Regions from separate parts of the Nocardia sp. NPDC057668 genome, predicted to be linked through region 2. Evidence: riboswitches for the same ligand, from Rfam matches in the RefSeq annotation. Region 2 holds a riboswitch; each other region holds the start of a gene.
The links. Region 2 has a riboswitch for S-adenosylmethionine ahead of ACFVBH_RS18610 (ABC transporter substrate-binding protein). Riboswitches for the same ligand answer to the same signal wherever they lie in the genome.
Positions count from the first base shown of each region.

Region 1 (7,099 bases), on a different contig from region 2:
TTCATGGCCTCGGTGAGCAACACGTAGGTGGCCGGGTCGAACCGCGAGATGAGCTTGTCGGCCTGGTACTCCAGGTAGCTCTGCACCGCGTAACGCCCACCGTCCCAAGGGTTCTCGTCGCCCTGGGCGCGGTTCTCGAAGCGGTGGTCGAGCTCGCCCTCGGTCCGGTAGGTCAGATGCGCGATCCGCCGCGCGATGCCCATACCGGTCATCGGCGCGGTGCCGGTGCCGTGATAGGCCCCGCCCTGCCAGTCCGGATCGGACCGGATGGCCGCGATCTGGGTGGTCTGGGTTCCGATCTGATCTGCGGTGGCACGCGCGCCCACCGCCAGCACCAGGGCCGACCCGACCCGCTCGGGATAGCCGACCATCCACTCCAGCACCCGCATGCCGCCCATCGACCCGCCGACGACCGAGGCCAGCCGGTAGATGCCGAGCAGATCGAGCAACTGCGCCTCCGCGGTTACCTGATCGCGAATGCTGATCTCGGGAAAGCGTGCGCCCCAGGGCTTTCCGTCCGCGGCGAGCGACGCCGGTCCGGTGCTGCCCTTGCAGCCGCCGAGCACGTTCGTGGCGATGACACACCATTCGCGGGTGTCGACCGCCGCGCCCTCGCCGACGATGCCGTCCCACCAGCCGGGCTGGGCGTGCTGCACGTCGGCGGGGCCGACCACATGTGAATCGCCGGTGAGGGCGTGCTCGACGAGGATGACGTTATCCGCGTTCGCCGAGAGTTCGCCCCACCGCTGCACCGCCAGGCTCGCGTCGGGGATGACGGCGCCGTTCTCGAGCCGGACCTCCCCGATCGCAATGGTGCAGAGCGTCCCGTCGGGCGGCGGCAGCAAGATGTCCGCCGCTGGACGAGAGGTGCTCGATTCAATGCTCACTATCAGCTCGCTGCCGCAATCAGTCCCGCGCGCAAATCCGCCAGGATGTCGTCGATACCTTCGATACCCACGGCCAAACGCACCAGACCAGGGGTGACGCCGGACGCGAGCTGCTCTTCGGGAGTCAGCTGGGAGTGGGTGGTCGAAGCCGGATGAATCACGAGCGAGCGCACATCCCCGATGTTAGCGACATGGCTGTGCAGGACCAGCGCGTCCACGAACTTCTTGCCCGCATCGACACCACCGGCCAGCTCGAACGACACGATGGCGCTCACGCCCTTCGGTGCCAGCTGTTTGCCACGCTCGAACCAGGGGGAGTCGGGCAGGCCCGCGTAGTACACGGACTCCACCGCGTCGTGCCCGCTCAGGAACTCCGCGACGGCCTGGGCGTTGGCCACGTGCCGCTCGACCCGCAGGCTGAGCGTCTCGATGCCCTGGCTGATCAGGAAGGCGTTGAACGGCGAGACCGCCGCGCCGAGATCGCGCAGCAACTGCACGCGCGCCTTGAGCGCGTACGCCGGAGCGCCCAGGTCGGCGAACACCACACCGTGGTAGCTCGGGTCCGCGGTGGTGAAGCCGGGGAAGCGGGGCTTGCCGTCGGCGTCGGTCACGGTCCAGTCGAAGGTGCCGCCGTCCACGATGACGCCCGCGACGGCCGAACCGTGGCCGCCCAGGTACTTGGTCGCCGAGTGCACGACGATGTCCGCGCCGTGCTTCAGCGGCTGGATCAGGTACGGGGTGGCGACGGTGTTGTCCACGATCAGCGGAACGCCGGCCGCGTGCGCGATGCCCGCGATGCCCTCGATGTCGAAGATCGAGCTGCTCGGGTTGGCGACCGTCTCACCGTAGAAAGCCTTGGTGTTGGGCCGGACCGCGGCTTCCCACTGCGCCAGATCGTCCGGATCCTCGACGAAGCTGACCTCGATGCCGAGCTTGGGCAGCGAGTAGTGGAAGAGGTTGTAGGTGCCGCCGTACAGGTGCGGGCTGGACACGATGTGGTCGCCGGCCTCGGCGATGTTCAGGATCGCGTAGGTCTCCGCGGCCTGGCCCGACGACACCAGCAGCGCCGCGACGCCGCCCTCGAGGGCGGCCACGCGCTGCTCCACCGCGTCCTGGGTGGGGTTCATGATGCGGGTGTAGATGTTGCCCGGCTCGGCCAGGCCGAACAGCGCCGCCGCGTGATCGGTGTCGCGGAAGGCGTACGAGGTCGTCTGGTAGATCGGCAGGGCGCGCGCGCCCGTGGCCGGATCGGGGGCCTGCCCGGCGTGGATCTGCTTGGTCTCGAAGGACCAGTTCGCGGGATCGAGGTTGGCAGCGGGCGCGGTCGAGTCACTCATGATTACTGCTCCAGGAAGAATCGCCGTATACGGCGGAAGGCTTGGGTTATCGGAAGGCGAATTGGCTTCGACAACAACACATCTCGGTGCCTCCTACAGTGCGCTTGCGCTCGGCCTTCGAGCGCCCGGTCTTCACCCGGAGCACCCCACCGCAGCTGGAGGGTTGCCGATCAGCGAGCCGGGGCTTGGCGCTGATGCTCTTGACCTGTTTCGGGATTCTAACGGTGCTCGGCCGCGATGTCGGCAATGGGGTTACCCACACTCGGAACGGCGCAAATACGGACGAACTCGTGATAGGCGGTGACCACCGCGTCGGCCATGGCGCGCGCGGAGTCGGCCAGCACCCCGTCGCAGCTCTCGAGCTCGGCCTCGCACTCCACCCCGGCCCGCATGATGGCGTGCCAGGTGCCGGTGATGAGCCGCACGTGCAGTGAATCCGGCCCGGTGCCGAGCCGTTCGCCGAGCACGGTCGAGGTCTCGCGCATCTTGTAGTCCGCGGCGTCGAGACTGCGGGCGCGCACGGCGGGGGAGTGCCGAATGATGTTCTGCATCTGCTGGAACCAGCGGAACGGCAGCGGTTCGTCGCGGTCGATGATGCCCTCGATCATCTCCAGGTAGCTGTTCAGTAGCGCCTGGAGTTCATTGCCCGTGACGGGCTGTCGGCGCAGATTGTCCGCCAGCGTGCCGCCGAAATCCTCGATCGGCGCGATGACGATGTCTTCCTTGCTGTCGAAATACCTGTTCACGGTGCGCGGGGAGACATCGGCGGCATCGGCGATCTGTTCGACCGTGGTGGCGTCGAAGCCGTGCTCGTCGCACAGGCGCAGCGCCACGTCGATGACCCGGGTGCGGGTCTGCTGCTTCTTTCGCTCGCGCAGTCCCGTGCGGGCGGTCGGCGATGACGGCTCGAACATGTCCCGATGGTAGCGCGGACCCGAGCAATGCTGTCCATGTACGCCAACTGTCGCAGTCGGACATTTTTCTCTTGACGCCAATTGTCGCATGATGCCACGATGGGCTCGGCTGTTCGGAGCAATCGAGGAGTAGGTATGACCGGCGGGACGGCAACGCTCGAACCTGACGAAATATCAAGTGAGACAAAAAATTCCGCGCGATGGTGGGCCCTCGGCGTCATCGCCGTCGCGCAGCTGATCGTGGTGCTCGACGCCACCATCGTCACCATTTCGCTGCCCTTCGCCCAGCAGGACCTGGGCATCAGTGACGGCAACAAGCAATGGGTCCTGACGGCGTACACGCTGATCTTCGGCGGACTGCTGCTGCTCGGCGGCCGTCTGGCGGACTATCTCGGCCGCCGGCGCGTCTTCATCGCCGGCCTGGTCGGTTTCGCACTGGCCTCCGCACTGGCCGGGCTCGCGCAGAACGGCGCACAGCTGTTCGCCGGGCGTGGTCTGCAGGGCGCTTTCGCGGCGCTGCTCGCCCCGGCGGCGCTGTCCCTGGTGTCGGTGACCTTCACCGAGGCCAAGGAGCGGGCCAAAGCGTTCGGCGTCTTCGCCGGGGTCTCGGCGGGCGGCGCGGCCATCGGCCTCATCGCGGGCGGCGCGCTGACCGAATACGCCAGCTGGCGCTGGTGCCTGCTGGTGAACACCCCGATCGCGCTGCTCGCCGTGCTGGGCGCGCTCGCCTTCGTGGTCCGGGACGTACCGGCCCCGCGGACCGGCGGATACGACCTGCCGGGTGCGATCACCGGCACCCTCGGCCTGGTCGCGGTGGTGTACGGCTTCAGCCGCGCCGCCGAGGACGGCTGGCTGGCCGCCTCGACCCTCGGGCTGCTCGCCGGCGGCGCGGTGCTGCTGGCGCTGTTCGTTTTCATCGAATATCGCAGCTCGAATCCGCTGCTGCCGCTGCGTATTCCGGGTGAGATCAATCGCGGCGGGTCGTTCCTCGTGGCGCTGCTGGTGCCGATCGCCATGTTCGCCATGTTCCTGAACCTGAGCTTCTACATGCAGATGACCCTGGGGTACTCCGCGCTGAAGACCGGTTTCGCGTTCATGCCGTTCCCGCTGGGCATCACGATCTCCGCGGGCATCACCAGCGTGCTGCTGCCCAAGCTCGGGCCGCGCCCGCTCATGCTGGCCGGTGCGGTGCTCGGGGCGTCCGGCCTCGTGTACATGGCGCAACTCGACTTCGGTTCCAGCTACGCCGCGGTCGTGCTGCCCGCGATGACGCTGATCGCGCTCGGCATGGGCCCGCTGTTCGTCTGCATGCAGACCACCGCGCTGCACCAGGTCGACGACGAGGACTCCGGTGTGGCCAGTGCGCTGCTCAACGCCGCGCAGCAGGTCGGCGGGTCCATCGGCGTCGCGCTGCTCACCACGATCGCGGTGCAGGCCGCCGAGCGGTACGCCACCGACAATCCGACGGTCGACAACCTGGCGGCGCGGGCCGCGATCCACAGTTACGACGTGGCCTTCTACCTGGGCGCGGTGTTCTTCGTGATCGCGATCCCGGTGATCGCCTTCATGATTCGGGACAAGCCGTCGAACCTGCTCGAGGGCTCGGAACGCCCGGTGCACGCGGGCGTCTGAGGTCGGCGCCGGCCGTCGATGGTGGAGGCCCGTGGGCACCGATCCCTCGTCCCGTCACGGATTCGCGCCGTGACGGGGCGAGGCTTCGGGGACGGGCCGCAACGGCAGTGACGCGGCGCGGCGCATCGAAGCCGCCGCCCGGATCAGGCACGGGGCGGCAGGATCCACGCACTTCCCTGCGATCTCCCGACCGCCGCGGGCATCGACAAGCTCGCCGATCTGGAGTTGATCGAACACGGGGAGGCGGCCACGTGGCCGATCGGTCCACGGGAGACCGGTCGCGAGCCGCGGCGGGGCCGCAAGTCGATCGCAAGTCGTGGTCAACAGGGGCGGCTCATGGTGGGTCGCATGAGCATCACCACAGAACTACCGGCGACCGACAGCGACTTCCGCTGGCGGGCATACGCATTGATCGGGGGCGGTGTGCTGTTCGCGATCGGCAACGCGCTGCACCCGCTGCGGCACTCCGAGGAGTCCGAGCAGGCGGCGACCTGGGTCGCGGCGCACGTGAGCTTCAGCGCGGGCGCGGTCCTCATGGCCGCCGGCCTGCCGCTGGTGACCGCGGCCTGGCACTCGCTCGGCCGGCCGAGCATCGCGCGACTGGCCGCCGTCACCCGCGCACTGCTGTATGCCGGTCTGGCCGTGGCCATTCCGATCGGGGGCTATCACGAGGCGTTCGTGGCTCCCCGGCTGTCCCATCACGAACAGCACGCCATCGAGACCGCGGCCATGCCGGTGAACGGGCCGCTCGCGGCCTGCTTCCTCGTCGGCTTCCTGCTGCTGGCGGGCTGCGCGTTCGCGGCCCCGAACACCCTGCTGGCCCGGCCCGCGGCGGCGGTGCTCGTGGTGTCGGTGCTGGTGATGGGCGCGGCCGAAGGGCTGCCGGGCGCGGAGGGCCTGTGGATCATTCCCGGCACGATCGCGGTGGGTCTCGTCGTGGCGTTCGCCGGGGTGCGGGCGCTGCGGGACACGGACGCGAGCACGCCGCGGGCGGCGATGAGTTCCTGAGTGAGGGTGCCGTTTTCGGCCGGCCGGGCTCGCGCGTGCCTTCCGTGTGATGGCTCGGGTCGCGCGATCCCCGGGTACTGGGCAACCTCGCGCGCGGGGCCGTTGCCGTTGGGGTTGCGAAATCGGCTGGGCGCGCGATGCTTCAGCCGTGGTGATCGTGGAACTGCTCGGGGCGCTGTGTGTCCGGGTGGACGGGCGGCCCGCGGTGTTGCGCGGGCCGATGCAGGGCGCGGTGCTGGCGCGGCTGGTGGCGGCGGGCGGGGAGGTCGTGTCGGCCGATCGGCTGATCGACGATCTGTGGGCGGGCGCGCCGCCGCCCAAGGCGGCCGGGTCCTTGCAGGCGCACATCTCGCACCTGCGGCGCGCGCTCGAACCCGAACGACCCGCCCGGGCGCCCGCCCGCGTCGTGGTGTCGCGGACCCCCGGCTACGCGCTCCAGCTGCCCGCCGCCGCCGTCGACGTCTGGCACTTCGAGCGGCTGTTCGCCGACGCGGCGGGCCACACGGACCCCGACACCCGCCATCGTCTCCTGGACACCGCGCTCGCCCTGTGGCGCGGCCCGGCCTACGCCGCCTGCGCCGATGCCGCCTGGGTCGCCGCCGAGATCACCCGCGTCACCGATATGCGCTGGACCGCAATGGAACAGCGCGCGCAGGCAGCTCTGGACCTGGACCGCCCCGGCGACGTCGCCGCCACCCTGCCCCGCCTGCTCCACGAACAACCCGGCCGCGAGGAAGCCGTCCGCCTGCTGGCCCTGGCCCACTACCGCCTGGGCCGCCAGCTGGAGGCCCTGGCCGTCCTGCGCCGCGCCCGCACCACCCTCCACACCGATTTCGGCATAGACCCCGGCCCACCCCTGCGCGCCCTCGAGTCGGCGATCCTGGCCCACGATCCGGCCCTACTGCCGCAGCCGGCGCCCCGGGCGCCGACGGGCCCGGCCCGAGGGACGGCCGACCCCGCCGCACCGCCGATCATCCGCGGGGCTTCGAGTCCGCCCGGGCTCGAGCCGGTTTCGGATCCCATCGCGGCTCACACGGAGCCGCATCCCGCCACACCGCCCGATGACCCCGCGCCTCCGGGATCCGCCACCGTGCAGTCGCCGGTGCCCGGACAGCTGCCGATCCCCGTCTTTCCGGAGCAGGGAGCGGCGACCGGGCCGGGCCGCGTCATCCGCTCGGGATCGGAAGACACCGCCTCGCCGACAGAAGATCCCGCGATCCTGCGGGAGACGGAGTCCGCAGGTTCGGAGGAAGCGGCGGTCACCCCTGCAGAGTCACCGCCTGGGACGAAGCCCGAAACCATCGGCTCGCCGAGCCAGTCG
Region 1 is NZ_JBHVIC010000005.1:190,520-197,618, reverse strand. It holds gene ACFVBH_RS28505 (homoserine O-acetyltransferase) at 1-848, opposite strand, end outside; gene ACFVBH_RS28500 (bifunctional o-acetylhomoserine/o-acetylserine sulfhydrylase) at 890-2,224, opposite strand; SAM riboswitch class IV at 2,320-2,430, opposite strand; gene ACFVBH_RS28495 (TetR/AcrR family transcriptional regulator) at 2,443-3,138, opposite strand; gene ACFVBH_RS28490 (MFS transporter) at 3,274-4,770, shown strand; gene ACFVBH_RS28485 (hypothetical protein) at 5,119-5,778, shown strand; gene ACFVBH_RS28480 (BTAD domain-containing putative transcriptional regulator) at 5,927-7,099, shown strand, end outside.
Region 1: another riboswitch for S-adenosylmethionine. It lies ahead of ACFVBH_RS28500 (bifunctional o-acetylhomoserine/o-acetylserine sulfhydrylase); the one in region 2 lies ahead of ACFVBH_RS18610 (ABC transporter substrate-binding protein).

Region 2 (7,099 bases):
CGCGAACGCCAGCATCTGCTGTTCGCCGCCGGACAGGGTGCCCGCGCGCTGCGCGCGCCGCTCGGCCAGGCGCGGGAAGTGCTCGAAGAGTTCGGCGGCCCGCGCGGCCAGCACCGACCGCCGCTCCTTGCGGATGTAGCCGCCGACGAACAGGTTCTCCTGCACCGTCATGGCCGGGAACACCCGCCTGGCCTCGGGCACCGACGCCAGCCCCGCGGCGATCCGCGCCGACGGCGGCGTCCTGCTCACGTCCACCCCGTCGATGCGCACCGCGCCGGAGGTCGGCTTCAGCAGTCCGAGCGCGGTCTTCATGGTGGTGGACTTACCCGAGGCGTTGCCACCGAGCAGCGACACGATCTCGCCGGGGCGAACTCGCAGCGATACCTCGTTCAGCGCTCGGGACGCGCCGTAATGTACGACCACCTTGTCGAATTCCAGTATGGGAGCCGCACTTTCGTCGAAGCGCGCCGCACCGGCGAGCTCGGAGGCGACCGCCGCCCCGGCACCGGCGGTATCAATGACCGGCATCCGCGGACACCTTCCCTTTCACGTCTGCGTCGCCCGGGTTCTCCGAACCGGCCGTTGCCGTGGGCTCGTCCGCACCCCCGGCACCGTCTTGCCGCTCGGCGACAGTGGCTTCGGGGTCCGCGACGGCCTCGGAGTCGGCGGTGACATCGGACCCGGAGGCTCGGGAGTCGGCGTCGGCCACAGCGTCGACGGTGGAACCGGAGTCGGCTACGGGATCTGGCTCGGCGACGGGGCCCGAGTCCGCGACAGGGTTCTCGGCCGGCGCGACCGTACGCCTGCCACCCCGTCTCCTGCCCAGATACGCCTCGATCACCCGGGGGTCCTCGAGCACCTCGTCCGGCGTTCCCTCGGCGATGACCCTGCCCTCGTCCAGCACCAGCACGCGATCGGACAACTCGTGCACCAGATCCATCTTGTGCTCGACCAGCAGCACCGTCTGGCCCTGCGCCTTCAATTCCGCCAGCTGCCTGCCGATTTCGGCGGTCTCGGTCTGGTTCATGCCCGCCGCGGGCTCGTCGAGCAGCAGCAGGCGCGGCTCGAGGGCCAGGGCGCGCGCGATCTCGGTCCGCCGCCGATTGGCGTAGGACAGGGTGAAGGCGGAGTTGTCGGCGCGCGGGGTGAGCCGCTCGCCGAAGCGCGCCAGCTGGGCGTCGATGCGCGCGGCGGCCGCCTTGCGTTCGGCCCGGGCGGCCGGGGTCGGCACGAGCGCCACTTCGAGCTCCGCCAGCAGGGATACCCAGCGCAGCAGCGGAATTCCCGCCAGTGCCCGCAGCGGGCGGGACGCGCGCAGGGTGGTCTGCAACCCGACGTCCACGTTCTCGCGGACCGTCATGTTGCCGAACACCCGCCCGTTCTGGAAGGTGCGCGCGATACCCGCGTCGGCGGCCGCCTCCGGCTTACCGGGCCGAATGCGCTTGCCGTGCACCAGGATCTCCCCGGAGTCGGGCTTCAGCACCCCGGAGATGAGGTTGACCGTGGTCGACTTACCGGAGCCGTTGGGCCCGATGATCGACACGAACTCCCCCGGCGCGATGGTGATGTCCAGACCGTCCACCGCACGCACGCCGCCGAACGCCCGGTGCAGACCCCGGACCGACAGCACCGCCTGGGCCGCGGAGTCTCCCGTCCCGGCCACCGGCCCGCTGGGCCGAGCCGCCGGTTCGCTCGGCCCGACCGCCGGTTCGCTCGGCCCGATCACCGGGTCGCTCACCACGACTGCTGAATCGGGCTGCTCGACTGTCGAATCACGCTGCCTCACTGCAGAATCGCTCTGCTCGACCGGCATAGGTTCGCCGAGCGGGCCGGATGCGGTCTCAGACGGTGACTTCGGCACGTTCCCTCCTCACCAGAATGCCCTGCGGCCGGAACCGCACGACCAGCAGCAGCACCACGCCGTACAGCACGATGCGCAGTTCGGGAGCCAGCCGCAGCGCCTCGGGCACCCCGATCAGCACCACCGCGCCCAGCACCGCGCCGTACGGCGACGCCGTGCCGCCGAGCACCAGGATGGTCACCACCAGCAGTGACATCGGCAGGTTGAACACGGTCGGATCGATGTAGGAGTACTGGTGCGCCAGCAGCGCACCGCCGATCCCGGAGAAGAACGCGGCGATCGCGAACGCCAGCGCCTTGTAGTCGCGCACCGGCACCCCGGCCGACCGCGCCGCCACCTCGTCCGCGCCGATGGCCCGGATCGCGGTGCCCAGCCGGGACCGCTGCACCGCGAGCATGACCGCCAGCGTGATGGCCAGCACCACCAGTTCGAGCCGGAAAATCTCGGTGTGCGTGGTGAATTCGACGCCGAAGATCTCCGGCGCCGGAATGCCGAAGATGCCGTAGCTGCCCCGCGTCACCGGCTCCCAATTGCGGATCAGCGCGACCGTGACGATGCCGATGCCGAGCGTGGCGATGGCGACGTAGTGCCCGCCGAGCCGCCACAGCGGCGCGGCCAGCACCGAGGACACCACGGCGGCCAGAATCCCCGCGACGACGATCGCGGGCAGGAACGACCAGCCGTGGGAGACCGTCAGGACCGCCGAGGTGTACGCGCCGATCGCGATCGGCCCGGCCTGCCCGATGGCGAGCTGCCCCGCCGAACCCGCGACCAGCGTCATGGACACGGCGATGATCGCGTAGGCCAGGATCTGGGTGCCGACCGAGATGCCGTAGTCGTCGGACACGGCCGGAATCACCAGTCCCGCAACGGCGAACGCGATGAGCGCGTGCCACCACCGCACCCGCAACTGCCGGCCCGAGCCCAGGAAGGTGCCGGTCAGCGGCTCCGATTCGATGGCGGGCGGGCGCGCGAGCAGACCGCCCGGCCGCAGCACCAGGAACACGACCAGCAGCCCGAAGGTGATCAGATCGCGGTACCCGTCCCCGAAGGTGTAGATGCCGAACGCCTCCACCAGCCCGAGGACGAAACCGCCGACCACCGCGCCGGGAATCGAGCCGAGCCCGCCGATGGTGGCGGCCACGAAACCGGTCATGCCGACGACGCCGCCGCTGGTCGGGGAGATGTTGGAGTTGTAGAGCCCGACGAAGATGCCCGCCAATCCGCCCAGCCCCGAGGCGATGGCGAAGGCCAGGGACTGGATCCGCCCCACCCCGATGCCCATCTGCGCGGCGGCGTCGGGATCCTGTGCGGTGGCGCGAATGGCCAGCCCGTACCGGCTGTACCGCAGGAAGCTCCAGAGCCCGGCCATCACCGTGACGGTGATGGCGAACATGACCACGTCCGAGGTGCCGAACCGGATGCCGCCGACCTGAAAGTTGTTGGTGGGCAACACCTGGGGGAACGGGCGGGTATCCGGCCCGAAGACCAGCGCCACCACGTTCTCCAGGATCAACCCGACCGCCACCGTGGCCAGCAGCGCCGCGATGGCCGGTGCGCGGCGCAGCGGCCGCACCGCCAGCACGTCGATCGCCACCCCGAGCAGCGCGGTGCCGCCGACCACGATCGCCAGGGCGAGCCAGAGCGGCAGCCCCTGCTCGGCGATCAGCCACCAGCCCAGCACCGACCCGAAGGCGAAGATGGCGCCGTGCGCGAAATTGATGACGTTGCTGACCCCGAAGATCAGGGTGATGCCCACGGCGATGAGTGCATACGCATTGCCGTGGACCAGACCCGCTATGAGCGTGTCGAACATGTCGCTACTTGTTGCCGGTCGGCACGAACGCGCCGTTCTTCAGGATCAGCTCGATCGGCTTCACCCCGTTCGGTCGGCGCGTCTGCTGATCGAAAGCGAAAGTGCCCAGGCCGATTCCGTCGAAGTCCTTGACCTCGCGCAGTCCCTTCAGGACGCCCTCGCGGGTCGCGCCGCCGTGCTCGGCCGCCTTGACCAGGACGTTGATCGCGTCGTAGGCGTACACGTTGAAGTCGCCGGGATCGACGTTGAACTTGGCGCGGAACTTCTTCACGAAGTCCACCACCTTGGGGTTGGTGTCCGCGGCGGTGAAGACGCCGTTCACGATGTCACCCTCGGCCGCGGCGCCCGCCAGCGAGATGAACTGCGGGGTGTTCTGGCCGCCGAAGAACTGGCCGCTGTACCCGACGTCGCGCAGCTGCTTGACGATGAGCGCGCCGTCCGGGCCGTAGCCCAGGTGCACGAACGCCTCCGGGTTCGCATCGCGGCCCTTGATCAGCACCGGCCGGAAGTCCTGCGAGTCCGGCAGGATCGGCGAGGAGTAGACGATCTCCACGCCCTTCTCCTTGGCGGACTGCTCGAAGAACTTGAAAGCCTGCTTGCCCCAGTCGGTTTCAAGGTAGACGACCGAGACCTTCTTGGCCTTGGCGGACACCCACTGCGCATTGCGCTCCTGGAAGACGTCCAGGGTGATCGAGGGGCTCCACGAGTAGTCGCCGGCCTTGGTGAAGTCCACCGCGGAGTTCGTGAACCCGTACTGCACCAGCTTGCCGCGGTTGTACACCGGCGACGCCGCGATCGAGGCCGGGGACGAGAAGTCGCCCAGCTCGGCGATGATCGACTCGTCACCCACGAACTTCGTGGCGATCGGCACCGTCTGCTTCGGGTCGGATTGCGAATCCTCCCACTTCAATTCGACTTTCTTGCCGTTGATCCCGCCCGCAGCGTTGATCTCGTCCAGCGCCAGATCGAAACCCTGCTGCCACAGCCGCCCGTACTCGGCCGACGGACCCGATTTCGGCCCGGAAACACCGAAGTACACTGTGCCGCTGTCACTCTCGGATGACCCCCCGCACGCGGACACCAGCCCGGCCACCAGGGCCGCCGACGCGATACCCACCACTACCCGGAGTCGACGCGACCCGGACCACTGCTTACTCATCTGATTCCTCTGAACTCACCGGAACAGCCCGGCCACAACGCGCTTGTGATGCCCGGCGGGCACCACCTGGTCGTCACCCGGGGCACCCCACCGCTGCGCGAGGGTTGCCGATCAGCGAGCCGGGGCTCATCTGTGCTGATACTCGTGACCGTGCGTGCAACGCTAATGAGACGCCCCGCGCGCCGACAGCGTTCGAATCACCGTGAAGCCAAAAGCGCACGCGAACAGCGCTGCGCGGCAGAGATTCCGGGACGTAGGGACACGGCATCCGATCGAATCGCGGGCTCGGATCCCGCCGAGGTCGGATCCGGATGGCAGCGGTACTCGCCGGAGGATTTCGCCCGGCCGGACCGGCCGCTGCGCCGAGCCGAGCACCCGGCGACGCGGTCAGCGCGAGATCAGCGCGACGCCGTCAGATGCGCCTCGAACCAGTCCGGGAACTCGGTGAGATCGGTCAGCACCACGTCCGCGCCCTCGGCGGAGAGTTCTTCGGCCGAATAGGGCCCGGTCGTGACGGCCACCGAGAACGCGGCGGCGGCCTTCGCCCCGCGCACGTCCCCCAGATGATCACCGACATAGATCGACACCCCGTGCGCCCGCAACGCGGTGCCCTTCGCCTCGGCCCACACGTCGCCGACCACCTCGTCGACACCGAGCCCGAGGTGTTCCAGGTGCAGCCGCGCGAAGGACTCCTTCTTGGCGGTGATGACGAGCGTCCTGCCGCCGGCGCGCCGCACCGCCGCCAGCGCCTCGACCACGCCCGGCAGGCGATCGGCGCCCGTGATCGCCAGGTCCGGGTACAGCTCGCGGTAGCGGGCCACCACCCCCGGCACCCGCTCGCTCGGGAACCACTCCGCGGCCTCGATCGCCAGCGGCGGGCCCAGCCGCGAGACCGCCAGCGCGGAATCGACGTGCACGCCCGTCTCGGCGGCGACCGCGTCCCAGACCGCGGCGATACCGGGCCGGGAATCGATCAGCGTCATATCCAGGTCGAACCCGACGACGGGTCCGGACGAGGTGCCGGCGAAAGCAGTGGGGGCCACGCTCCGACCATACGGACCGCACGGTCCGGAGCCGCGTGCGGTGGCCTCGAACTGCCGAATTCGGTTGCCGCCGCGAACTAGGCTCGAAGCCATGCCCAACGATCAGCGATCCCTGTTCTGCAGTGTCGAGCTCGGCGCCCGCATCGAGGGGGTGGAGCGGGACCTGATCACGGCCGGAGCGACGGCCGCGGCGGACAGGCTCGGCGCGGACAGCGGTTTCCTCGTCCCGGTGGCCGGCGGCGTCGCGGCCTTCGCCGAACCCGGCTCGCCGCTGAACAAGGTCGCGGGCCTGGGCTTCGACGGCGTTCCGAGTGCGGACGAGTTCGAGGCGCTGGAAAAGCGATTCGCGGAGCGGGACACCCCGGTACAGGTGGAGCTCGCCCACCTCGCCGACCCGGCCATCGGCGAGTTCCTCACCGCGCGCGGATACCGGCTGCTGGGATTCGAGAACGTCCTCGGCATCGACCTGCGCGGCGTAACCGCCGCCGTCACCCCGCCCGAGATCGCCATCCGCCCGAGCGGGGACGACGAATTCGATACCTGGCTCGACGTCGTCGCCGACGGCTTCGCCCAGCCCGACACCCAGGGCGTCGCCTCGCACGAGGAGTTCCCGCGCGAGATCATCGCCCGGGCCATGCGCGACCTCACCGGCGCGGCGGGTGTCCAGCGCTACATCGCCCTCTACAACGGGCAGCTCGCGGGCGCGGCCAGCCTGCGCATGTCGCACGGCGTAGCCCAATTGACCGGTGCGGCAACGCTGCTCGCCCACCGCCGTAAGGGCGTGCAATCCACCCTGCTCACCAACCGCCTCACCATGGCCGCCGCCGCGGGCTGCGACATCGCCGTCATCACGACCCAGCCCGGCTCCAAATCCCAGCAGAACGCCCAGAACCGCGGCTTCGATCTGCTCTACACCCGCGCGGTCCTGGTGAAATCGGCCTAGCACCGGAACTGCTCACTGCCACAACCCCACTCGGACCGCCAACGCGAAAGGCCGGTTCACGTCGAGTGAACCGGCCATCCGCCGCCCCGTCGGTCCGCCGATCCACCCGCCCCCGCGAGCACGCCGACCGACTTCCCGTCATCCCGCTAGCCCGCCGGGGCGGGCGCGTAGCCCAGCCGCCCAGCCGCCTGGCACCTGGCACCTGGCACCTGGCACCTGGCACCTGGCACCTGGCACCTGGCACCTGGCAAGTCGAACCCGCCCTCGGCCCGACGGC
Region 2 is NZ_JBHVIC010000002.1:1,323,980-1,331,078, forward strand. It holds gene ACFVBH_RS18595 (ABC transporter ATP-binding protein) at 1-528, opposite strand, end outside; gene ACFVBH_RS18600 (ATP-binding cassette domain-containing protein) at 515-1,738, opposite strand; gene ACFVBH_RS18605 (ABC transporter permease) at 1,842-3,677, opposite strand; gene ACFVBH_RS18610 (ABC transporter substrate-binding protein) at 3,682-4,836, opposite strand; SAM riboswitch class IV at 4,871-4,986, opposite strand; gene ACFVBH_RS18615 (HAD family hydrolase) at 5,235-5,879, opposite strand; gene ACFVBH_RS18620 (GNAT family N-acetyltransferase) at 5,992-6,822, shown strand.

Region 3 (7,099 bases), on a different contig from region 2:
CGGCCATCCAGGCCAGGGAGAAGGGCGCGTGCCCGCCGTTGTGCCGCCAAGGCTGGAAATGATCGCTGACGGTGGCGCTGTCGAGGCCGTGCTCCTCGGCCGCCACCGCGATCTCCACCAGTTCCCGCGGGCCGAATTGTTCCGCCGACGCCTTGTATCCGAGTTTGAGGTCTGTCACCGCGCCACTCCTGTCGCCTTGTTGCGCTCGTTGTGCGGGCCAACCTCCCGCTGCCGGCCGCCCGGGACGCGACGTTGTCGTCGCGCCGGGCGGCTTACCTTCGCACGATAGTTCCGCCCCGGGCCCCGGTGTGCCGGGGGTCGCACCCGAGTGCTGCAACCGGCGCGGTCAGCGACCGTATTCCGGCTGCCGCACCTGGCGATTCGCCGTCGGCGACAGGTCCGGCCGTCGCTCCCGCGCCGCGGGCTGCCGAAATATCGCACGGTCGGCGGCAAGAGTGAAGAACGAGACAAAACCGGCCGCGCACGGGCGCAGCTACGCGGGGGCAAATTAGACTCGGGTCCGTGACCTCCACCGAAGAGCCGATCCTGTCCTATCTCACCGATATGGACGGCGTGCTGGTGCACGAGAACCACATGGTGCCCGGCGCCGACGAGTTCCTGGCCGAGTTGCGCGCCAACGAGATTCCGTTCCTGGTGCTCACCAACAACTCCATCTACACCGCCCGCGATCTGCAGGCCCGCCTCCGGCACACCGGCCTGGAGATCCCCATCGAGTCCATCTGGACCTCGGCGCTGGCGACCGCGACCTTCCTCAACGACCAGCGACCCAACGGAACCGCCTATGTCGTGGGCGAATCCGGGCTCACGACCGCACTGCACGAGATCGGCTACGTGCTGACCGACAGCGAGCCGGACTACGTGGTGCTCGGCGAGACCCGCACGTACTCGTTCGAGGCCATCACCACCGCCATCCGGCTGATCTCGGCGGGAGCGCGCTTCATCGCCACCAACCCCGACGCCACCGGCCCCTCGCGGGAGGGCATCCTGCCCGCCACCGGGTCGGTCGCCGCGCTGATCACCCGGGCCACCGGCAAAGAGCCGTACTACGTGGGCAAACCCAATCCGCTGATGATGCGCTCGGCGCTGCGCCGCATCGACGCACACTCGCAGTCCACGCTCATGATCGGCGACCGGATGGACACCGACATCATCTCCGGGCTGGAAGCCGGACTGCGCACGATCCTGGTGACCACGGGCATCTCCACCCACTCCACGGTGGAGCAGTACCCCTACCGGCCCACCGCGATCCTGCACTCGGTCGCCGATCTGATCGGTAAGACCAAGGCGCCCTTCGACGCCTGAGGGTCGGCCGCCGGGCGGCGCCTAGCTCGGCGGCCGGGGCTGCTCGGCTTCGAGAGCGTCCAACGCCGCGGAGAGCGTGGTGAGCGCGTCGACGATCTCGGCGAAGCGCTCGCGACCCAGCCGCGCGCCCAGTCGCGCCGAGATGTCCGCGTGCTGCGGGTGAATCCGGCGCACCGCCTCCCGACCGGCATCGGTGGCGGCCACGAGTTTGGCGCGCCGGTGCAACGGATTCGGCCGATACTCGGCGAAACCCTTGTCCACCAGCAGATCCGCTATGCGCTGCACGCTCTGGCGCGTGATACCCATCGCCCGCGCGATGCCGGCCACCGGCAGCGGCTCGCGCAGCACCGCGCCCAGCACCTGCCACCAGGCGGCGGTGAGCCCGGCCGGCCCGGCCAATTCCTCTGCGATGGCGAGGAATTGGCCGTTGAGCTTGAACGAGGTGATGGCCGCCGTACTGAACAGTTCCTGTTCGGGGCTCGTCATTGCTGTTCCCGTCGTGCGGAGGGTCTCCCCTAGGTGGTGGCGGCCGCCGCGCGGCTCTGTTCGTAGTCGGCCAGCGCGAAGAAGCCGGCCGGATCATTGTGGCCGTAGAGCCGATGCCAGGCGTCGAGCACGTGCGGTTCGAAGATGTCGAGCCGCGCGAAGATGGCGTGCGCGAAGTCGACCGGGGTGATACCGCTGGCGGTGATGAGATCGGCGTCGATGACCGCGGGCTCGTAGACGAAGCCCTTGCCGCCCGAATACTCGGTCATGGCAAGGTATTCCGCCGCGTTGCTGGTGTGCTTGCGCTCGTCGAGCAGCCCCTCGACCGCCATGCCCCAGGTCGCGCCGCAGATGGCCGCGACCGGAACCCCCGCCGCCAGGAACTCGCGCGCCGTGCGACCGAAGGCGGCCAGATCGCCGCGCTCCCAGGTCTCCGAACCGGGCAGGATCAGCATCTCGCTCATCGCCGGGGTCAGGTCGGCCAGCGTCAGGTCGGGCGTGACGCGCAGCCCGCCCATCGAGACCACCGGATCGGCGGTGAGCCCGACGGTGCGGACCTGCCAGGCGCCGGGCTCGCGGTGCCACAGCGTGCGGTTGATATGCGCGGTGGCGTGCCCGACCTCCCAATCGGCGAAGGTGTCGTAAACGGCCAGGTGCACTGTCTTTGCCATGACAGTATCCTGTCATGTTTGACAGGATGCTGTCAATACTCGAGGCGTGAATCGCCGCAACCTGCGGAAACATCCCACTGGAACGGCGAAGGGGCCGGAACCCTGACGGATCCGGCCCCTTCGGCCCGACTGTTCGAGCGGATCGGCTCGAGGCTTTCGCCGGCGGATCAGCCCAGCGCGCGATCCAGATCCGCGATCAGATCCTCGACGTCCTCGAGGCCGATCGAGATGCGCACCACGCCATCGGTGATACCGATGGCCGCGCGTCCCTCCGGGCCCATGGCCCGGTGCGTGGTGGTCGCCGGATGCGTGATCAGCGTCTTGGCATCGCCGAGGTTGTTCGAGATGTCGATGATCCGCAGCCCGTTCAGCACCTCGAACGCACGCTTCTTGGCCGCCTCCGGCGCCGCCTTCAGCTCGAAGGTCACCACCGTTCCGCCGCCGGACATCTGCGCCTGCGCCAGGTCGTACTGCGGATGCGACTTCAGGAACGGGTACTTCACCCAGGCCACCGCCGGATGCTGTTCCAGGAACTCCGCGATGCGCAGCGCCGAGTCGTTGGACTGGCGCACCCGCAGCGGCATGGTCTCCAGACCCTTGAGCAGCGTCCAGGCGTTGAACGGGCTCAGCGCCGGACCCGTATGGCGCATAAGGTTTTTCACCGGGCCGTCGATGTACTCGTGCGAGCCCAGGATCGCGCCGCCGAGCACCCGGCCCTGACCGTCGATGTGCTTGGTGCCGGAGTAGACCAGCACGTCCGCGCCGAGCTCGAACCCGCGCTGCAGCAGCGGGGTCGCGAACACGTTGTCCAGCACCACCTTCGCGCCCGCGGCGTGCGCCAGATCCACCACCGCGCGCACGTCCACCAGGGACTGCATCGGGTTGGACGGGGTCTCGAAGAACACGGCCTGGGTCGGCACCGAGAGCGCCTCGGTCCACTGGTCCAGATCCTCGCCGTCGACGAAGATGGTCTCCACGCCCCAGCGCGGCAGGATCTCGTTGGCCACCACGAAGCAGGAGCCGAACAGGCTGCGCGCGGCGACCAGGCGGTCACCGTTGCCCAGCAGCGCGGCCAGGGCGGTGAAGACCGCGGACATGCCGCTGGCGGTCGCGAAAGCCGCTTCGGCGCCGTCGATCAGGGCCAGCCTGTCCTCGAACATGGCGACCGTGGGATTGCCGTAGCGCGAGTACACGAAGTGCTCGATATCGCCGGTGAAGGACGCCTCGGCGGCCTCGGCGCTCTCGTAGACGAAGCCCGAGGACAGGTACAGCGCCTCGGAGGTCTCCTCGAAACCCGAGCGCCGCAGACCGCCGCGCACACTGAGCGTGGCCGGGCCGACGCCCTCGGGCAGCGGCTTGTCGAACGCGCCACCGGTGATCATGACTGCCTCCACGGAAGTCCGTCCGCGCGCCAGCCCTCGACGCCGCGGTGTCCCTGCGCGTCGAGCGCGCCCTCGAAACCCTCGAGCACATTGAACGAAGGAGCCAGCCCGAGCGCGGTCGCCGCGGTGGCCGCCCCGATGGAGCGCTGCCCGGAACGACAGATGAAGATCACCGGCGCGTCCGAGTCCGCGGCCCGATCGGCCAGCACCTCGCGGAGCTGATCGACGAACCGGGCATTGCGCGCGCCGCTGGTGTCGACCCATTCGATCAACGCCGTCGGGCGGCCGATGCCGCTGGTGTCGGGCACGCCCACGAAACGCCATTCGGCTTCGGTGCGCACATCCACCAGCACCGCATCCGGGTTGTCGCGCAACAGTTCCCACGCCTGCGTCGGCGTGATGTCACCCGCGTAGCTCACTTCGAACCTCCTGTGAATCCGCACTTGCCGCACCGTTGCCCGATGCGCGGCCAGGTCGTCACCCGGAGCACCCCACCGCGGAGGAGGGTTGCCGACCAGCCAGCCGGGGCTTGGCGCTGGTACTCATGACCTGGGTTGAGATTGACCGACATGTGGCCTCACTGTCAAACCATGATCCAGGTCAGGAATTGCACACCAGCCAGGCGCCGTCGTTCTTGGTGAAAGTCCAGGTCGAGGTGGAATCGCGGTCGTCCGAGCGCCAGGTCACCTGGGCCGTGGCGCGCTCACCCTCGATATTGGTGTCGGTCACCCGCACAATCGTGGATTTTCCGGCCTTTTCGCCCTCCGCCGGACGCATCGGGGAGCGCTGTTCGTCGAAGCCGGGGCACGCGGTCGACGGATCGAGGACGTCGGTGCCGCTGCGGGATTCGATGAAATTTCGGGCGGCGATGCCCAGCCGGTCCTTGTCTGTGACATTCTTCTCAGCCGGCGACAGCAGCGCCGACGCCACGATGCCGATCACCACCAGAACCGTGATGCCGATGGCGATCAGGAACGGCAGCATGGTTCTGGACTCGCGCTGATCGATGCGTTCGGGCTGGTCCTCGTCCTCGCTCATGACTTGATCATGCCTGGTCGAGACGGGTGTCCCGGCGGCGACACCGGCCCGCGCGCGGGGAGAGCATTCCCACAGTTCACCGCACCGGCGCGGGGAGTGGCGGCCGCCACCGATAGAATCGGCGCAATTCCCCCGCGAGGCCGGGAATGGCAGTACAGAGCAGCAACGCTGCAGCTTCGGGGGCCGTAGGGTGGTTCACTCGAAGCCAGGGCGTCAACTTAGCCTAAGCTAAGAACGACGGCTGAGACTTGACGGCAAGATAGTTTTCGACCAAAGGGTGCGCGAAGAATGACCGAACAGCTTGCGGGAACCGATGCAGCGACCCGCCCGCTTCGCATTGCGATCGTGGGCGCGGGCCCGGCCGGAATCTACGCCGCCGACGCGCTGATGAAGTCCGATACCCCCGCCGGTTTCGACGGGGTGAGCATCGACCTGTACGAGCGCATGCCCGCGCCGTTCGGTCTGATCCGCTACGGCGTCGCGCCCGATCATCCGCGCATCAAGGGCATCATCACCGCCCTGCACAAGGTCCTGGACAAGCCGCAGGTCCGCCTGCTCGGCAACATCGACTACGGCGTCGACATCACCCTGGAAGACCTGCGCTCGTTCTACGACGCGGTCATCTTCTCCACCGGCGCCAACGCCGACCGCGCGCTCGAGATCCCGGGCATCGACCTGGACGGCAGCTTCGGCGCGGCCGACTTCGTCTCCTGGTACGACGGCCACCCGGACGTGCCCCGCGAATGGCCGCTGCACGCGGAGAAGGTCGCGGTCCTGGGCGTCGGCAACGTCGCCCTCGACGTCGCGCGCGTGCTCGCCAAGACCGGCGACGAACTGCTGCCGACCGAGATCCCGCCGAACGTCTACGACGGTCTCAAGGAGAACAAGGCCGTGGAGGTGCACGTCTTCGGGCGTCGCGGTCCCGCGCAGGCCAAGTTCACCCCGCTCGAGCTGCGCGAGCTGGATCACTCCCCGACCATCGAGGTCATCGTCGATCCCGAGGACATCGACTACGACGAGGGTTCCGAAGCCGCGCGCCGCCACTCCAAGCAGGTCGACATGATCTGCAACACCCTCGAGCAGTGGGCCATCCGCGACGTCGGCAACCGCCCGCACAAGCTCTTCCTGCACTTCTTCGAGAACCCGGCCGAGATCCTGGGCGACGCCGACGGCAAGGTCGTGGGCCTGCGCACCGAGCGCACCGCCCTGGACGGCACCGGCAACGTCAAGGGCACCGGCGAGTTCAAGGACTTCGACGTCACCGCGATCTACCGCGCCGTCGGGTACCTGTCGCAGAACATCCCCTCGCTGCCCTTCGACGAGCAGGCGGGCACCGTGCCCAACGAGGCCGGTCGCGTGCTCGGCAACGAGGACGCCGACGGCGCCGAGCGCTACGTGCCGCAGACCTACGTCACCGGCTGGATCAAGCGCGGCCCGGTCGGCCTCATCGGCCACACCAAGGGCGACGCCAACGAGACCATCGCCTGCCTGCTCGACGATGTCGCGAACTTCGTCCCGGCCCCCAAGCCGGAACTGGACGCGGTCACCGAGTTCCTCGAGGGCAAGGGCATCCCCTTCACCACCTGGGCCGGCTGGTACCGCCTCGACGCGCACGAGCGCGCCCTGGGCGAGCCCGAGGGCCGCGAGCGCGTGAAGGTCGTCGAGCGCGAGGACATGCTGCGCGCCAGCGAGCCGGACAAGGTTTCCTGATCCACCGCTTCCCGGACGCAGTTTCCTGACCGCCTGACCTGGCCGAATCCGCCAGGTGGACAAGGTCTTACGCACTTGTCACCTTCTCGAGGCATGCTGATCAAGTGTTCGATGCCCATGTCCACATCATCGATCCGCGGTTCCCGCTGATCGAGAACGAAGGCTACCTACCCGACCCCTACACCATCACCGACTATCGGCGGCGCATGTCGCGCTACGACATCGACGGTGGTGCGGTGGTCAGCGGGTCCTTCCAGGGCACCGATCAGAGCTATCTCCGGGCCGCCCTCGCCGAACTGGGCGAGGGCTGGGTCGGGGTGACCAACCTCGACGTGGACGCCACCGACGCGGAGATCGTGGATCTGGACCGCGCGGGGGTGCGGGCGCTGCGGTTCAACCTCAAGCGCGCGGGCGGGGACATCGTCGGGCTCACCATGCTCGCGCTGCGCGCCTTCGATCTGGTCGGCTGGCACGTGGAGCTGTACATCG
Region 3 is NZ_JBHVIC010000006.1:95,117-102,215, forward strand. It holds gene fgd (glucose-6-phosphate dehydrogenase (coenzyme-F420)) at 1-178, opposite strand, end outside; gene ACFVBH_RS31140 (HAD-IIA family hydrolase) at 523-1,323, shown strand; gene ACFVBH_RS31145 (MarR family winged helix-turn-helix transcriptional regulator) at 1,345-1,809, opposite strand; gene ACFVBH_RS31150 (DJ-1/PfpI family protein) at 1,839-2,480, opposite strand; gene ACFVBH_RS31155 (O-succinylhomoserine sulfhydrylase) at 2,648-3,862, opposite strand; gene ACFVBH_RS31160 (rhodanese-like domain-containing protein) at 3,859-4,281, opposite strand; SAM riboswitch class IV at 4,297-4,412, opposite strand; gene ACFVBH_RS31165 (hypothetical protein) at 4,463-4,900, opposite strand; gene ACFVBH_RS31170 (FAD-dependent oxidoreductase) at 5,189-6,610, shown strand; gene ACFVBH_RS31175 (amidohydrolase family protein) at 6,715-7,099, shown strand, end outside.
Region 3: another riboswitch for S-adenosylmethionine. It lies ahead of ACFVBH_RS31160 (rhodanese-like domain-containing protein); the one in region 2 lies ahead of ACFVBH_RS18610 (ABC transporter substrate-binding protein).

Region 4 (7,099 bases), on a different contig from region 2:
GCGTCGGGTCGCTGATCGGGAGCGAACACGATGGGATAGTTGTTGGCGGGCAAGGGCAGCGGCAGGGTGTAGAGCACGCTCTCCGCATCCGCCCGCGACAGCTCCGCGTCGAGTTCGCGCACGATCGTGTACGGCGCGGACGCGCCGAACTCGGGCACCGGGGTGTCGGCGGCCACGATCGCCCGCCCCCACCGCCGGGTCACCGAACCATCCGGGCCAGCGTCGTTCAGGAAGCCGACCACGATGAAATCGCCTGCGGCGTCCAGCACTTCGCTCGGCGGATACAGCGGACCCTGGGTGGTCGGGGTCAGCTCATAGGTCTTGCTCACCATACGGACACCGCTTCTTTCTCCGACAGCAGCCGGCCGGGCGCGCCGACCGCGGCGCTGACCCGATCGCTCAGATGGACCCAGCCGTGCGTTCCCGCCCGCTCCAGCAGGACCGGGTCCTCACCCCGGAAGCCGGCGTGCGCCACGGCCGACAGGAACGGCAGATCACTGGCGTGATCGCCGTACCCGAAGGTGTTCTCGAACTCGATTCCGTGCTCGCGCAGGAACTCCGAGACCGCGTCCGCCTTGGCCGCGCCGATCATGGGACGCAGAACCTCACCGGTCAGCAGGCCGTGATCGTCCACCACCGGGACGGTGGCGATGAGCCGGTCCGCACCCAGCGCCGCGGCGACCGGGGCGATGGCCGCGGCGAACGAACCCGACAGCAGCACGGTCGTCACACCCGATTCCCGATGTGCACGAAGCGCTTCCACCGCATCGGTGTAGTACGCCGCACCGCCGGACTCGAACTCGGCGAACCAGCGCTGACCGGCCTCGGCCAGTTCCGCACCCGGAACCCCGCGATAGGCGCGGTAGTAGTGCCGGTTCACCTCCTCGCGCGGCACACCCGCCGCCGCGCGCTCCTTGATCTCACCGGCGACGCGCGCGTAGCGCGCGCCGTCATCCCCGTGCTCGGCGAGCCAGAAGCGCAGGAACGTGAACATGCTCTTGACGGTGATGAGGGTTTCATCGACGTCGAAGAACGCCGCCGCGCGCACCGGCGCACCGGCGCTCACGCGACCTCGTTCAGGTGCGCGGCGATGGCCTTGGCGGCCTTGTGCCGCTCGATCCGGCTGATGCGATCGTTGGGCAGCGCCGCGTACGCGATGCGGGCGTCGGCGACGTCGTTCCCGGCCTGGCGCACCCGCACCTCGATCGAGAACTCCAGCTTGGCCGGATCCTCGATCGAGATCGGGGTGAGAACCGCGTGCAGGGTGCCCGGCAGCGGGAACAGGAACGAGGTGAAGTTCAGCTCGATGCTATTCCAGACGATGTAGAAATGCTGCTCCGGCCAGCGCCGGCCGTACTCGAGTTCGAACGCCCCGAGGAACAGCTGGCGCACCGCCTCCACGATGACGATGCCCTGCACGTGCTCACCGGTCTGATGATCCAGCAGCAGCTCGTTGTCGCCGTGGATGCGCAGATCGGCACTGAACTCGGTCGCTGAATCCTGAACCAGGTTGGCCAGCAACACATTCGAGTTCTGGTACTTGTGCACCTGATGCCGCGGCGCCGGCTCGGCGACCGCGTCGAGGACTCGCAACCCGGCGGGCGCGTGAATGGCCGCCACGTGCTCGATGTAGTCCAGGTCGTGCCGGGTGATCCCCTGCCCGATCCGAACGATGAGCGGCTCGGCCGCTTCCCGCAATCCCCCGCTCCGCAGCACGGCCACCAGACCGGAGACCGTGAACGCCCGATTGTCCACCGCGAGACCACGGAATCGATCCGCCACCAGCACCACTTCGCGCAGGGTAGCGGTTTCCGGGGTCGCCGAAGAGAGTTGGGCTACAGACATTGTTTCCTCCGAGAGCGAAGACGCTTATGGCGACGCGTTCGCCGCCATCCGGTCGTCACCCGGAGCACCCCGCCGCCACTGGAGGGTTGCCGCCCAGCAAGCCGGGGCTTGTCGCTGGAACTCATGACCGTGATCGAAAACTTATGTGGCACTGCGTATTACCAACAATGATTCAAACCAGCGTGGTCGAAACCAGCTCCGGCGGAACGGGGGACGCCACTGGCCCCCGCCGAAAACCGGTTCCGGCGCGACGCCGAGCCTGCGGTGACATGCACTCGGAGCACCTCAGACCGGAACGGCCGACCGCACCCCGGTCGAGGCGGCGGCGAGCGCCGCGCCCGTCAGCGACAGGACGGCGATGGCCAGGGCAACCGACGAATACCCCCTATGCGCAACAAGATTGGCGACCTGCGGACCCGCGCTCGCACCCAGGAACAACGCGAAGGTGTAGAGCGCGGTGGCCGCTCCCCGGGCCGCACCCGCCTGCGCCGCGATGGCCTGCACGGCGGCGGGCGCCGCCACCGCGATGGCCGCCACGAACACCAGCAGCCAGGCCGCCACCCAGACACCGCCCAGCGGTACCGCGGTGATCGCCGCCGCGATCCCGGCGATGCCGAGCGCACCGATCACCCGGGTCGCCGGCGCGATGACGCCGAGTCTGCCCGCCAGGATCGGCACCGCGACCATCGCGGGAATCGCACTGGCGCGCAACGCCAGCAGCGCGCCGTTGCTCGAACCGACCCCGTCGGGCGGGGTCAGCTGGATACCGGTGTAGATGCCGACGAACGAACCGAGCACGGCCAGGCAGCTGAGATACAGCAGCACCAGCCGAGGCCGGCGCAGCAGGCCGCCGAACGGCGCGAACACCGCGCGCAGCGTCCCGGCCGGACCCGGCGCGGGCGTGTCCGGTGCGATCGACCGCTCCGGCCCCGGTTCGAGCACGAACCGCAGCACGCCCGCCGAGATCGCGAAAGCCAGTGCCCCCGTGACGAATATCGCATGCCAGCCCCACGCGTTGCCCACCAGCTGCGCGAGCACCTGCGCCACCACACCGGCGGCGAGGAAGGAGCTCGTCAGGCAGGTGAGCGCGAAGATTCTGCGTTCGGGAGCGATGCGTTCGGAGAGATAGGCGAAGGCCGCGGGTGCGAAGAACGACGCCGTCAGCCCCTGCACCACCCGCGCCGCCAGGCCGGTTGCCAGGCCCGGGGCCAGCGCCACGATCAGCGAACCGCCCACGGTGGCCAGCAGGCCGCCCACGATCACCGGTCGCCGCCCGAACCGGTCCGAGAGCGGTCCGGTCACGAGAAAGCCCGCGCCGTAGGCCAATCCGAACGCCGTGGTCGTCCAGGTCACCGCGGATCTGGAGGTGTCCCAATCCTGCGCGAGCCGATTCAGCACGGGCAGGACCACATACAGCTGCCCGACCACGAGAATGCCCACCGCGCAGACGGCCCCGACGGTCCGGGCGGCGGGCGCCCAGCGGGCGGGTTCAGTATCCGGCGGCGAGCTCACGCGCGCGCTCCTGTGCCGAGGCGAAGCCCGCCGCCGCGTCCTCGGTCAGAACCGTAGGGGCGAAACGGATCTCGGCGGTGTCCTTGATACCGACGAAGTTCAGCCAGTCCGCCACGAACGGGGTGGCGAAGTCGGAGCCGAACTCCACCGGCACGCCGGGCCGGTGCACGCCGCTGGTGTAGACGGTCACCGCGCGCTTGTCGGTGAGCAGGCCCGAGTAGCCGCTCTGCGAATCGAAGGCGAAGGCCCACCCCGGCTGGGTGACGATGTCGACCCACTGCTTGAAGACGTAGGGCACGCTCGCGTTCCAGATCGGAATGTTCACCACGTACAGGTCCGCGGCCGCGAAGCGGTCGAAGACCGCGCGCGCCCGCTCCCACGCCGCCACCTGCTCGGGCGTCTGCTCCTTTCCGGTGAACAGGGCGAGTTTGGCTTCGGCCGCGTGCGTGCCGAATTCGGGCAGGTTCGCTTCGAACAGGTCGAGGGTGTCGACGGTCAGCTCCGGGTCCCTGGCGAGCAGACCGTCGATGAAAGTCCGGGCCAGCGCCCGGGACTGGCTGAGATCGCCGCGCGCGGAGGCGTTGATGTGCAGCAGGTTGGTCATCGAATCCCTTTCGTGGACAACGGAGTCCACGTCTATCAAGGGATACTCACCCGCCACGAGGGTTACGTGCGCGGTGATCGCAAGCCGGTCTGCGGGTCGGGTGCGGCAGGCGTGCGTCGGTCAGGTGAGGTCAGGTCAGGATGAAGCTCAGCAGTTGGGCGTCGCGGCCGTCACGCCAGTAGGAGTAGCCGAACCAGACGCCCGGGGTGACTTCGCGGATCTCGTCCCACAGTTGCGGGGTCGGCGAGGGGCGGTAGTTCAGGACCCAGGTGGGTCCGCCGTCCACCACCGAGGGACCCCGGTACACGTCGGCCTGGTAGACCTCGAGGCCCGCGCCGGTGACGCGGTTGAGCAGGTACCCGCCGTCGGGGCCGGTGTAGAACGTCTTGCCGATCCACAGCGCCGGGGACCACGCCTGCATATCGGCGGGCTCGGCCACCCACCCGTTCCTGACGCCCGTGGGCACCGCGCCCTGCGGAGCGTCCCGGTAGAGCGCCTCCAGCTGGCCGGGACCGCAGCGGAATCGCAGCGAGTCGATGGTCGCTGCACGGTCGCCGTCGTACAGGACGCAGCCTCCGCCGTAGTCGGCATCCGCGTGCGCCAGGGGTTGAACCGCCGGGGCAAGGGCGAGCGTGGCCCCGAAACCGATGGAGGCAATGCCTACCACCAGCGTGTTTCTGAAAATCTCACGGGTTCTACGCATTGCTTGTCTCCATCGGGTAGGACCCGACCCAACCGCAATGCTAATTCGCTATCAGTTAACTGCTCACTACTGTCGCTGAAATGAGACCACCTGGTCCGTATCGGCCTTCGACCCGCCGCAAGACCGCTGACTCCGACCGGTCCGGCGCCGGTCGGAGTCGAATTCCCGCCGGTCAGGTCAGCTTCAGGCCGCGGCCGATGATCTCCTTCATGATCTCGGTGGTGCCGCCGTAAATGGTCTGCACGCGAGCGTCCATGTAGGCCTTGGCGATCGGGTATTCGCGCATGTAGCCGTAGCCGCCGTGCAGCTGGAGGCATTTGGTGATGAGGTCGAGCTGTTCCTCGGTGCTCCAGTACTTGGCCATCGCGGCCTCTTCGACCGTCAGCTTCTCTGCGTTCAGGAGCTCGATGCAGCGGTCGACGAAGACGCGCACCGCGGTGGTCTTGGTGGCCAGCTCGGCCAGCACGAAGCGGGTGTTCTGCTGCGCGCCGATCGGCTTGCCGAACGCCTTGCGATCGCGCACGTACTGGATGGTGCCCTGCAGCGAGCCCTCCATCGCGGCCGCGGCCATCACGGCGATGGACAGGCGCTCCTGGGGCAGGTTCTGCATGAGGTGGACGAAGCCCTGGCCCTCGGTGCCGAGCAGGTTCTTGCCGGGGACGCGCACGTCCTGGAAGGAGAGCTCGGCGGTGTCCTGGGCCTTGAGACCGATCTTGTCGAGATTGCGGCCGCGCTCGAAACCGGGCATGCCGCGCTCGACGACCAGCAGCGAGAAGCCCATGGCGCCCTTGGCCGGATCGGTCTGGGCGACCACGATCACGATGTCGGCGTTGACGCCGTTGGTGATGAAGGTCTTGGAGCCGTTGAGGATCCAGTCGTCGCCGTCCTTGACCGCACGGGTCTTGATGCCCTGCAGGTCCGAGCCGGTGCCGGGCTCGGTCATGGCGATGGCGGTGATGATCTCGCCGGTACAGAAGCCGGGCAGCCAGCGCGCCTTCTGCTCGTCGTTCGCCAGCTCGAGCAGGTACGGCGCGATGACGTCGTTGTGCAGCCCGAAGCCCAGGCCGGAGTACTGGCCGTAGGTGGCCTCCTCGGTGACCACCGCGTTGTAGCGGAAGTCCTTCACCCCGCCGCCGCCGAACTCCTCCGGCACCGCCATGCCGAGGAAGCCCTGCTTGCCCGCTTCCAGCCAGACCGCCCGATCGACGATGCCGTCGTGCTCCCACTGCTCGTGGTTCGGGGCGACATGCTGATCGAGAAACTTACGGAACGACTCCCGGAACAGCTCGTGCTCCGGTTCGAAAATAGTGCGTTCCACGCCAACCTCCTGAGTGCCACAGCGGCCCATCGCCGATGTCGTCCACGGTACTCGAAAACGGAATGGCTGTTAACTTCAAGCCCCCGGAAAGGGGTTCGAACTGCGACTCCTACCGGTGAAGCCGCAGTCCAGAAGGCGGGAACCTGGGTAAACCTACGGGCTCACAGGCCCACGGCGGACAGGGTGCGCCCGAGCAGACTCCGGCCGCGATCGCGATCCCGCTCGCCGAGCAGGAACCCCAATTCCTCCTCCACCGCCTTGCGCACGACGACCTGCAACTCCACGGCCGCGGCCGCGGTGTCGACGGCGTCGCGCCACGGCGCGGTGTCGATCGGGGTGCCCAGGGCGAAATAGAAGCGCTCCGGCTTGGGAATGATGGTCGGGCCCAGGCCGCGGATCAGCGGCGGCGTCAGGCTGCCGCGCAGGCCCATCGCCTCGACCAGGCCGCGCACCGGGCGCATGACCGCGTCGTTGCCGTCGAAGACGATGTCGAAGATGTCGTCACCGCCGATCATGGCGATCGGCACGATGGGCGCGCCGGTTTCGATGGCCATCTGCGCGAAGCCGGTCCGGCCCTCCCACAGCAGCTTGTATTTCTGGCCCTTGCCGCGCATGGCCTCGCGGCCGCCCCCGGGGAAGACCGCGACGGCCTCGCCCTCACGCAGCAACGTCGTGCAATTGTGCCGATTCCCCCGCACGATCCCCAGGTGGTGCAGCGCGTCGCGCAGCACCGGGACATCGATCAGCACATTCTCGGCCAGGCCCCGCACCAGCCGGTTGTGCTTGACGAGGATCTCGTGCGCGAGCAGCGGCGCGTCGGTGCCGCCCGCGAGCGTGTGATTGCCGACCAGGAGCACCGGGCCCTCGATCGGAAAATTCTCCAGTCCGTAGAAACGCGGACTGAACCAGGCGCGCGACGGCGCGACCAGAACATCGATCAACCGGCGATCTCCCTCGGTCAACTCGACATGCAACGGCGCACCGTCGGTCAGCCGCTCGGTCACGGCGGCGTCATTTCGAGACAAGACATCCCTCCCTGCAGAGATATTCGATAGCCGAATGCTAACGAAATCCCGTGCGGGGCACCGTGTGTGGGGTCACACCGGACGGCGGCCCC
Region 4 is NZ_JBHVIC010000001.1:1,692,980-1,700,078, forward strand. It holds gene ACFVBH_RS07800 (hypothetical protein) at 1-332, opposite strand, end outside; gene ACFVBH_RS07805 (HAD-IB family hydrolase) at 326-1,066, opposite strand; gene ACFVBH_RS07810 (AfsA-related hotdog domain-containing protein) at 1,063-1,845, opposite strand; SAM riboswitch class IV at 1,861-1,974, opposite strand; gene ACFVBH_RS07815 (MFS transporter) at 2,131-3,357, opposite strand; gene ACFVBH_RS07820 (FMN-dependent NADH-azoreductase) at 3,335-3,961, opposite strand; gene ACFVBH_RS07825 (hypothetical protein) at 4,092-4,628, opposite strand; gene ACFVBH_RS07830 (acyl-CoA dehydrogenase family protein) at 4,837-5,982, opposite strand; gene ACFVBH_RS07835 (lysophospholipid acyltransferase family protein) at 6,144-7,007, opposite strand.
Region 4: another riboswitch for S-adenosylmethionine. It lies ahead of ACFVBH_RS07810 (AfsA-related hotdog domain-containing protein); the one in region 2 lies ahead of ACFVBH_RS18610 (ABC transporter substrate-binding protein).